DNA from 2 places in the Allofournierella massiliensis genome. Region 2 is predicted to be linked to the other one. Evidence: predicted binding sites of a transcription regulator. Region 2 holds the regulator's gene; the other holds the start of a gene.

Region 1 (4,420 bases), on a different contig from region 2:
GACGACGCGGTGTGGAACTACGACGCCCGCAATTTCAACAACTACTATCTGCGCAGCGGCGGCGACTGCGATATGGACTGGGTATTCGCCCACACCTCCGTTTTGCACTTCTGCGGCAAGGCCAAGCCCTGGAAGCCGGGCTACCGGCGGCGCTTTGGCCCTTTGTACCGGCACTACATGCGCCTGACCCAGCTGGCCATGCCGGACTGAACCGACCATAAAAAGACCGCCCCCGGGCCTGTGTGAAAAACACATGGGCCGGGGGCGGTTTTTGTTTGTCGTTCTGTGGCTGCTTATGCCTGCTTGCGGGGGGCGCGGCGGCGCAGCAGCTGGCGCAGCATGCCCAGAATGCCCTGCAGATTGAACAGGCAGATCACCGCGGTGAGCAGGGTGCACCAGACCGGCCAGCCCGGAATCTGGCGCAGCATGAGCACCGTTTCCACCCCGATCAGCACGCAGTTGATGGTCAGGCGCAGGGGCGCGAAGCTCATGTGCATCAGGCCGCGGGTGTTGATGGCACGCAGCACAAACACGATGACATAGCTGATCAGGCTGGCCAGCGTTGCGCCGTTGGGGCCCATCAGGGGAATCAGCGCCCAGTTCAGTGCGCAGTTGGCGATGGCGCCCGCCAGCATGGTGTACAGCGAAAGGGTGCTGCGCTTTTCCACCATGTAAACGCTGTTCAAAAACTGGTTGAAGCAGTTGAACAGGGTGGCCAGCGTGAGCATGGGCACAAACTGCCATGCGTCGTAGAAGTTGGCCTTGAACATGAACATCAGCGGGCGGCACAGAAGGATGATGCCGCTGCAGCAGCAGAACAGCAGCGCCTGATAGATGCCGAACACCCGGCTGAAAAAGGCGGCGCGGCCCTTTTCCTCGGTCACGGCGGAAAGCTGCCAGGCCTCATAGAAGATGGTGCCCAGCACCGTGAGGATGGTGGGCAGGAAATAGCCCACGCCCAGCAGGCCGGTCCAGTATTCGCCGCTCTGGCCCTGGTAGCCCTCGCACATGGCCTGCACGAAGAACAGGTCGCTGGCGTTGATCACCCAGAAGCTGATCTGAGCCGGCACCATGGGCAGCGCGTAGCGCATCATGCGGCCCCACAGCTCCCTGTTGAAGCTCTTCACATGCAGATACCGGCGCAGCCCCGCCACCAGAAATACGAACAGAGCGCTCAGCGCGTCGCTGCAGATGATGGCCAGAATGTAGCCGGAGGCGCCCATGCCCATGCCGGACAAAAACAGGATCATGAAGCCCAGGTTGGTGGCGCTGCACAAAACGCCGTCCACCGCCACCAGCCGGTTCAGCTGGCGGCTGCGCACAAACTGGGTGCACAGGGTACGCAGGCAGCTCACCAGCACATGCACATACAAAAGCAGCGCATAGTCGCTGAACAGCGGGATCAGCCGCAGCACCGGATAGCAGATGAGCATCAGCGCAAAGCCCAGGCCGATGGTCACAAGGCCGTTTGTAAACACCTGGCTTTTGCTGTTGGTCTTTTCCAGACCGAAACGGATGATGGCGAAGCTCACGCCCATGCTCACCAGCGGGATCAGCAGCGAACCGATCTGCTGCACCAGCTTGGTGATGCCCACCTCGTCCACCTCGCCCATGGCAAAGGTGATGTAGGGTTGTAAGATAATGCTGAGCAGCTTGGAGGAAAAGTTGCTGACGGCAAACAGCATGGTGTTGCTCATCAGCTTTTTGTATTTGTTTTCCACGCCCGGCGGCCCTCCTTGTTTTCTTTTATTCTATTATATATACAATTATATGGTCCGCAGATTTTCTTCGGACGAACCTATATTATAGCGCCTGTGGGCAAAAAAGTCCACGGAATCCGCTTTTGGAGTGCCGCGCCCCTGCCCTATCCCTGGCGCAAAAGCGCCCGGCGGGCTTTCCAGTCCGGCAGAAAGCGCTCCACCAGCGCCCAGAATTCCTTCTGATGATTGGGGTGCACAAAGTGGCAGTATTCATGCACGATCACATATTCCACCGCCGCGGCGGGCTGCAGCGCCAGCCGGGAGGCCAGCGTGATGCGTTTTTTCGCCACGTCGCACACGCCCCAGCGGCTGGTCATGTCCCGCACGCGCAGCTCGGGCGGCTGGCCGCCCAGCACCCCGGCAAAGGCCGGATACACCCGCCGGCTGACCGGCTCGAACAGCGCAAGGCACTCCTCCTTCGAGGGGGGCGGGCAGTCCGCCTGCTTTCGGGCGGCCCGGGCCACCTGCTGCTTTGCGGCGATCACCCAGCCCATCCGCTGGGCCACAAAGGCATCCGCCTGGTCGGCGCTCACCCGCAGCGGCACGCTCACCGCCACCGTGCCGTCCCGCCGCACCCGCAGGTTCAGATTCTTCACCTTTTTTCGAACAAGTTCATATTCCAGCCCCGCCACCCGGCGAATTTGGCCTGCCATCTTGGTTTTCCACCCCCTGGCAAAGTTTTCCGACCATTTTATTGTATCACAACATTCTGCGGTTTGGCTCGTCAAGCCATCATATCTCACAAATTTTCCCCGAAAAGCTTGGGCGTTCTTGGGCCTTATCGGCATCGGGAATCTATTGACTTCTACTATATCTAGTGCAATAATAGTAATCGCGGCCGAATCACCCCAAAATACAGATGGTAGTTCTTTACGCTCTGTATTTTTTTGCCGCACCAAAGTAACAGTTGCATGAGGAGAATCGCCATGATCAAAAGTGTAATTAAGCGCGACGGCCGTGTGGTGCTCTACGATCAGAGCAAGATCACCGCCGCCATTATGAAGGCGCTGGAAGCCGCCCAGGAAGGGGATGCCGCCGAAGCCGACCGCATTGCCGCCCGTGCTGCCCGCCAGCTGGAGATGGATTGCGGCGAGGAGTCTCCCCAGATTGAGCAGATTCAGGACGCGGTGGAAACCGCGCTGATGGAGACCGGCCACGACGCGGCCGCCAAGCAGTACATTCTGTACCGGGCAAACCGCACCCGCATCCGCGAGGCGAACACCAGCCTGATGAAAACCATCGACGAGATCACCAATGTGGACGCCCGCGCCAGCGACATGAAGCGCGACAACGCCAACATCGACGGCAACACCGCCATGGGCAGCATGCTGCAGATCGGCACCGCCGGCGCCAAGGCCTATAACGCGGCGTATCTGCTGCGCCCGGAGCAGGCCAAGGCCTACCGGGAGGGCGACATCCACATCCATGACTTTGATTTTTATTCTCTGACCACCACCTGCTGCCAGATCGATATTCTGCGCCTGTTCCACGGCGGGTTCTCCACCGGCCACGGTTTTTTGCGCGAGCCCAACAGCATCGGCAGCTATGCGGCACTGGCGGCCATTGCCATCCAGTCCAACCAGAACGACCAGCACGGCGGCCAGAGCATTCCGAACTTTGATTACGGCATGGCCGAGGGCGTGGGCAAGACCTTTGCCCGGGCCTACCGCAAAAAGCTGGCCGAAAGCCTGGAGGACGTGCTGGAGACCGAGAACGAGGCCGACTTTGTGAACCAGATGGTGGACAAAGCCGTTACCAAGCTGGACCAGCAGCCCCGCCTGGAGACCAATGCGGAGGAATTCGACCGCATTGTGGCCGACGCGCTGATTGCCAGCGGCCGTGTGGATGAGCACACCGCCCGCCGTCTGGTGGCCACCGCCCGCCGCCGCGCCTGGAAGCAGACCGACCGGGATACCTACCAGGCCATGGAGGGCTTTGTGCATAACCTGAACACCATGCACAGCCGCGCCGGCGCGCAGACCCCCTTCAGCAGCATCAACTACGGCACCGACACCACCCCCGAGGGCCGGATGGTGATCCGCAACATTCTGATGGCGGAGGACGCGGGCTTGGGCCACGGCGAGACCCCCATCTTCCCCATTCACATCTTCAAGGTCAAAGAGGGCGTGAACTACAACGAGGGCGACCCCAACTACGACCTGTTCAAGCTGAGCATGAAGGTGAGCGCCAAGCGGCTGTTCCCCAACTATGTGTTCCTGGACGCACCCTTCAACCTGCAGTACTATGTGCCCGGCCGGCCCGAGACCGAGGTGGCCACCATGGGCTGCCGCACCCGCGTGATGGGCAACGTCTACGACCCGGAGCGCCAGATCAGCTACAGCCGCGGCAACCTGAGCTTCACCTCCATCAACCTGCCCCGTCTGGCAATTCTGGCCGACCACGACGAGAAGAAGTTCTACGAGAGCCTGGACGCCATGATGGAGCTGGTGGCAAACCAGCTGCTGGACCGGTTCGAGATTCAGGCTGCCAAGCGCGTTTACAACTTCCCCTTCCTGATGGGTCAGGGCGTATGGCTGGATTCCGACCAGCTGGGCCCCGCCGACGAGGTGCGTGAGGTGCTCAAGCACGGCACCCTGTCCATCGGCTTTATCGGTCTGGCCGAGACCCTGACCGCCCTGTACGGTCACCATCACGGCGAG
Region 2 (4,420 bases):
AGCAAAAAGTATGTCTTTGCCATCATGGAAGTTTTAGCCGCAAATCTGTTTTTTTTTTTCGGGTTGTGCGAAACCTGGATTTATACTATAATAAGTTCGAAAATCAGGTATCGATCCACCCGTGCCGGAGCACAGTAAAGCTGCCGACACGCCGCTGGGAAGCTGCAAAAGAGGAGCGTTTGCAATGAAAGAATATCAGAGCATGACCAAGCAGGAGCTGCAGGAAGAATACGAGGCGGTTCTGGCACAGTATCAGAGCTATCAGGCAAAGGGGCTGAAACTGGATATGTCCCGCGGGAAACCCTGTGCCGAGCAGTTGGAGCTTTCCAACGAGCTGCTCAGCCAGAATCAGTACATTGGGGAAAATGGCGAGGATTCCCGTAACTACGGTTTGCTTGCCGGTATGCCCCAGGCCCGCCGTTTCTTTGCCGAGCTGATGGATGTGGAGGAAAATGAAGTCATCGTGGGTGGCAATTCCTCGCTCACACTCATGTATTATATGATCGATCTGGGCTGGCGGGTCGGCTTTGCGGACAGCGACCACCCCTGGCGCACCGAGGAAAAGCTTAAATTCCTGTGTCCTGTACCCGGCTATGACCGTCACTTTGCCATTACGGAGTATTTCGGCTTCGAAATGCTGCCCATCCCCATGAAAGAGGATGGCCCGGACATGGATCTGGTGGAGCAGCTTGCCGCTGATCCCAGCGTGAAGGGCATCTGGTGTGTGCCGCTGTATTCCAATCCGGATGGCTATATTTACAGCGCGGAAACGGTACGCCGGCTTGCCAGCATGAAAACCGGTGCGCCGGATTTTAAGATCATCTGGGATAACGCATACTGTGTGCATCATCTTACCGATGAGCATTGCTCCGTACCCGATATCCTGACCGAGTGCAAAAAGTATGGCACGAAGGATCGTCCTCTGCTGGTATGCTCCACCAGCAAAATGACCTTCCCCGGAGCTGGTGTTGCCGCGCTGGCCGCCAGTGAGGCCAATATTCGCCACATCCTCACCCAGATGGCTCCCATGGCCATCAGTGCCGACAAGATGAATCAGATGCGCCATGTGAGCTTTTTGAAAAACAAGGCGGGCGTATTGGCACACATGGAAAAACATCGTGCTATTCTGGAACCCAAATTTGAACTGCTCAAGGAAGCCTTTGCTTGCCAGCTAACTCCCTGCGGGGCCATTGCCCGCTGGACCAGCCCCAAAGGCGGATATTTCATCAGCCTGTATGTGATGGATGGCTGCGCAAAGCGCGTGGTTCAGCTGTGCAAGGAAGCCGGTGTGATTCTCACTCCTGCTGGTTCGGCTTATCCCTACGGCAACGACCCGCAGGATCATCACCTCCGCATCGCTCCCTCGTATCCCACGGTGGCCGAACTGGATCAGGCCAGCCAGCTGCTTTGTGTCAGTGTTCGTCTGGCCAGTCTGGAAAAACTGTTGCAGGCATAACAAAAACCAATTGCAACGGCAGGCGAATCTGTGCTATAATAACGGAATCTTAAACTGCGGTGCGGGATAATACGGCCCGGCCGTTCATCAAAGGAGGACCCCATATGAAGTGCCCTTACTGCGGCGAACTGGAATCCAAGGTCATTGATTCCCGCCCCACGGAGGACGGCGAGAAAATCCGCCGCCGACGGGAATGCCTGCGCTGCGGCAAGCGTTTTACAACTTATGAAATCGTGGAAACCGTGCCTTTGATGGTCATCAAAAAGGATCGTTCCCGCCAGGTGTTCGATCGGCAGAAGCTCCTGGGTGGCATGCTTCGAGCCTGCGAAAAACGCCCGGTCAGCTATGAGATGCTGGAGCGGGCGGTGGATAACATCGAGCAGTCCCTTCTGAACAGCTATGAGCGCGAAGTCACCTCCATTCATATTGGTGAGCTTGCCATGGAAGAGCTGAAGAAGGTTGATGAAGTGGCGTACGTACGCTTTGCTTCGGTTTACCGGCAGTTCTCTGATTTGAACACCTTCATGAATGAGCTTAAGGAAATGCTCAGCAAGCGTTCAGAGCAGCCCGAAAAATAATCGGCGCACACCGTTCAGCTGAGATTTCAGTTTTCCCGTTTCGCAGAGAAGATCCTGCAGATAGTCCGGGTGTGCATAGGCGTTCAGGCCATACAGCGCACTTTCCAGTTCATGGAGCTGATCTTTTCGAATAAACACGGCAAGTACTGCCTGCTGCTTTTGATAGCTCTGTGTCATATATCGGATTTGCTCCCGTGCTTGCGGATACTCTCCACAGATGCAAAGGCTTTCCACCCGTGCAAGCCCCTTATCCAGCGAATCGAGGGAATCCGATACCAGACGCTGACCGATGAGTGTGAGCAAACACAATGCCGCAAGAATCATTGCGGCTGCCCGCAACCGTTTCATTTCTGTCCTTTCCACAGCCCTCTGATTCGCTTTTGCGGCAGGGGGCTGTTTTCTTTTGGAATCAATCTGTATTCGCCTCCGGCCCGTACCAGAAGAAGCAGTACCTGTTCCCGAGTGCATTTTTCTTTCCGGAGAAGGAACTCCAGCCATTGGGCGTCCTTCCTGCAGAGCGGAAGTGCCCCCTTCAGAAGCTGTCCATCCGCAATTACCGGAATAAAGGGATCGCCGTCCTCTGTTTTGCAAATGCTGATGCTGCCGTTGGTCTCCACCACCGCCCAGCTTACCTGTGCCGGGTCAAATACATCCTTACCGCGCAAGGCTTCCAGAAGGTCCCCGGTCCCAAACCGCAGCGATCGCAGAGTTTCGCGGCAGATCTTTCCGTCTCGAATCACGGTGACAGGGGAGCCGAACAGCAATCGTGCTGCTTTGGGCCGGCAGAAACACAGCCCGGAGAGGAAAAGTTCCAGTGCCACAATCAAAAACACAGGAACAAGGCTGGCAGTAAGTGGCAGCTCCGGCGACTCGATGGAGATGGACGCAAGGTTGGAGATCAGAATGGTGGAAACAAGCTCGGCGGGCTGTAATTCTCCCAGCTGACGTTTTCCCATCAGGCGCATGGCCAACAGAATGAGCAGATAAACCATCAGGGTTCGCAGCATCAGAATCAGCATTCCTTATCCTCCGTCTCTTTGAATCGTCTCACTGCCTTTTCGGTTTGCAATGCGGTCATTTGGGGCATACTAAGCCCCGGAGGTGACGCCGATGCAAACGGAAGAAACATTGAAGCCGCAACTTCAGCAAAATATCGAGTTGCTGAAACAGAGGTTTGGCAACTCGATTGATCTGTATACAAAGCCAGTCCGGATTCTGGGGATTCCATGTTGTCTTTGTATGTTCGAGGGCCTTTCCACCATTGAACGTTTGTGGGTGGTGGTGTTGGACATGCTGAGCAAAAGTGAGTTTCAGCCGGAAAGCGGTCTGGAGCTGTTTCATTACATGCAGTCTCAAACCGACCTGCCGCTGGAAAATTCCTGCGTGGAAACCGTGGATCAGCTGCGCACGCAGCTCACCGCCGGCACCACAGTGATTCTGATTGACGGATGCTGTAAAGCAGTGGTGCTTTCCACTCAGAACATGCAGTTCCGATCCATTCAGGAGCCCTCCGGAGAAGGGAATGTGCGGGGCTCCCGGGAAGGCTTCAGCGATCTGCTGCGCATCAACATCAGCCTGCTGCGTCGCCTGATCCGCACCGAAACGCTCACGGTGGAAACAATGATTTGTGGTGAGCGGACTGCCACAGAGGTGGCACTGGTTTACGATCGCTCTCTGGCGCCTGAGGAACTGGTAAAGCAGATCCGCGGCCGGCTAAGCAAGGCAAAACTTCCCGTGCTGTTTGACTCCAGCTACCTTGTGCCTTTTTTGCAGCGGGGCGGGTTCAGCTTTTTTCAGCAGGCAGGGTATACGGAACGCCCGGCCACAGCCTGCGCCAAACTCTGCGAGGGGAAAATAATAATTCTTGTAAACGGCAGCCCCTTTGCCATGATAATCCCGTATTTTTTCAGTGAACACTTTCAAAGTCTGGACGATTACTCCACGAAAGCCTATTTTGCCAGCTTTATCCGCATGATCAAATACGGCGCTTTCTTTCTTGCAGTGCTTTTGCCCGGCGTGTTTGTTTCCGTTGCAGAATATACGCCGGAGCTGTTTCCTCCGCAGCTGCTGTACAAAATCGCAGCCGCAGAAGCAGCCACACCATTGCCACTGTTCCTTGAGATGGTGCTGGTTATTGTTTTGCTGGAGATCGTACGGGAAGCAGGTTTGCGGCTGCCTCATCCCATTGGTCACAGCGTAAGTCTTGTGGCAGCCATCATTGTGGGAGATGCAGCGGTGAAGGCCGGAATCTTGAGCACTCCCATTGTAATCACCGCAGCGCTGACCACAATCTCCATGTTTGTGATTCCTTCTCTGTATGAACCGGCCACCGTGCTCCGCATCCTGTTTGTCTTTGCTGGAGGTTTATTTGGTCCCTTCGGTATTC

The links. Region 2 encodes NrdR, which represses ribonucleotide reductase genes. Its sites were predicted from a motif close to CACNANATNTNGTG; they were not measured.
Region 1: a site for NrdR is predicted at 2,567-2,580, ahead of ACESYO_RS10380 (anaerobic ribonucleoside triphosphate reductase). Genes of this name have one in related genera too.

What each region holds. Positions count from the first base shown of each region.
Region 1 is NZ_CAXSWZ010000018.1:6,219-10,638, reverse strand. Features, by position in the region: gene ACESYO_RS10395 (glycosyltransferase family 8 protein) at 1-210, shown strand, start outside; gene ACESYO_RS10390 (lipopolysaccharide biosynthesis protein) at 294-1,721, opposite strand; gene ACESYO_RS10385 (M48 family metallopeptidase) at 1,865-2,413, opposite strand; gene ACESYO_RS10380 (anaerobic ribonucleoside triphosphate reductase) at 2,687-4,420, shown strand, end outside.
Region 2 is NZ_CAXSWZ010000024.1:44,079-48,498, reverse strand. Features, by position in the region: gene ACESYO_RS12350 (AI-2E family transporter) at 1-37, shown strand, start outside; gene ACESYO_RS12345 (aminotransferase class I/II-fold pyridoxal phosphate-dependent enzyme) at 185-1,456, shown strand; gene nrdR (transcriptional regulator NrdR) at 1,561-2,034, shown strand; gene ACESYO_RS12335 (DUF4363 family protein) at 2,014-2,382, opposite strand; gene ACESYO_RS12330 (DUF421 domain-containing protein) at 2,379-3,053, opposite strand; gene ACESYO_RS12325 (spore germination protein) at 3,145-4,420, shown strand, end outside.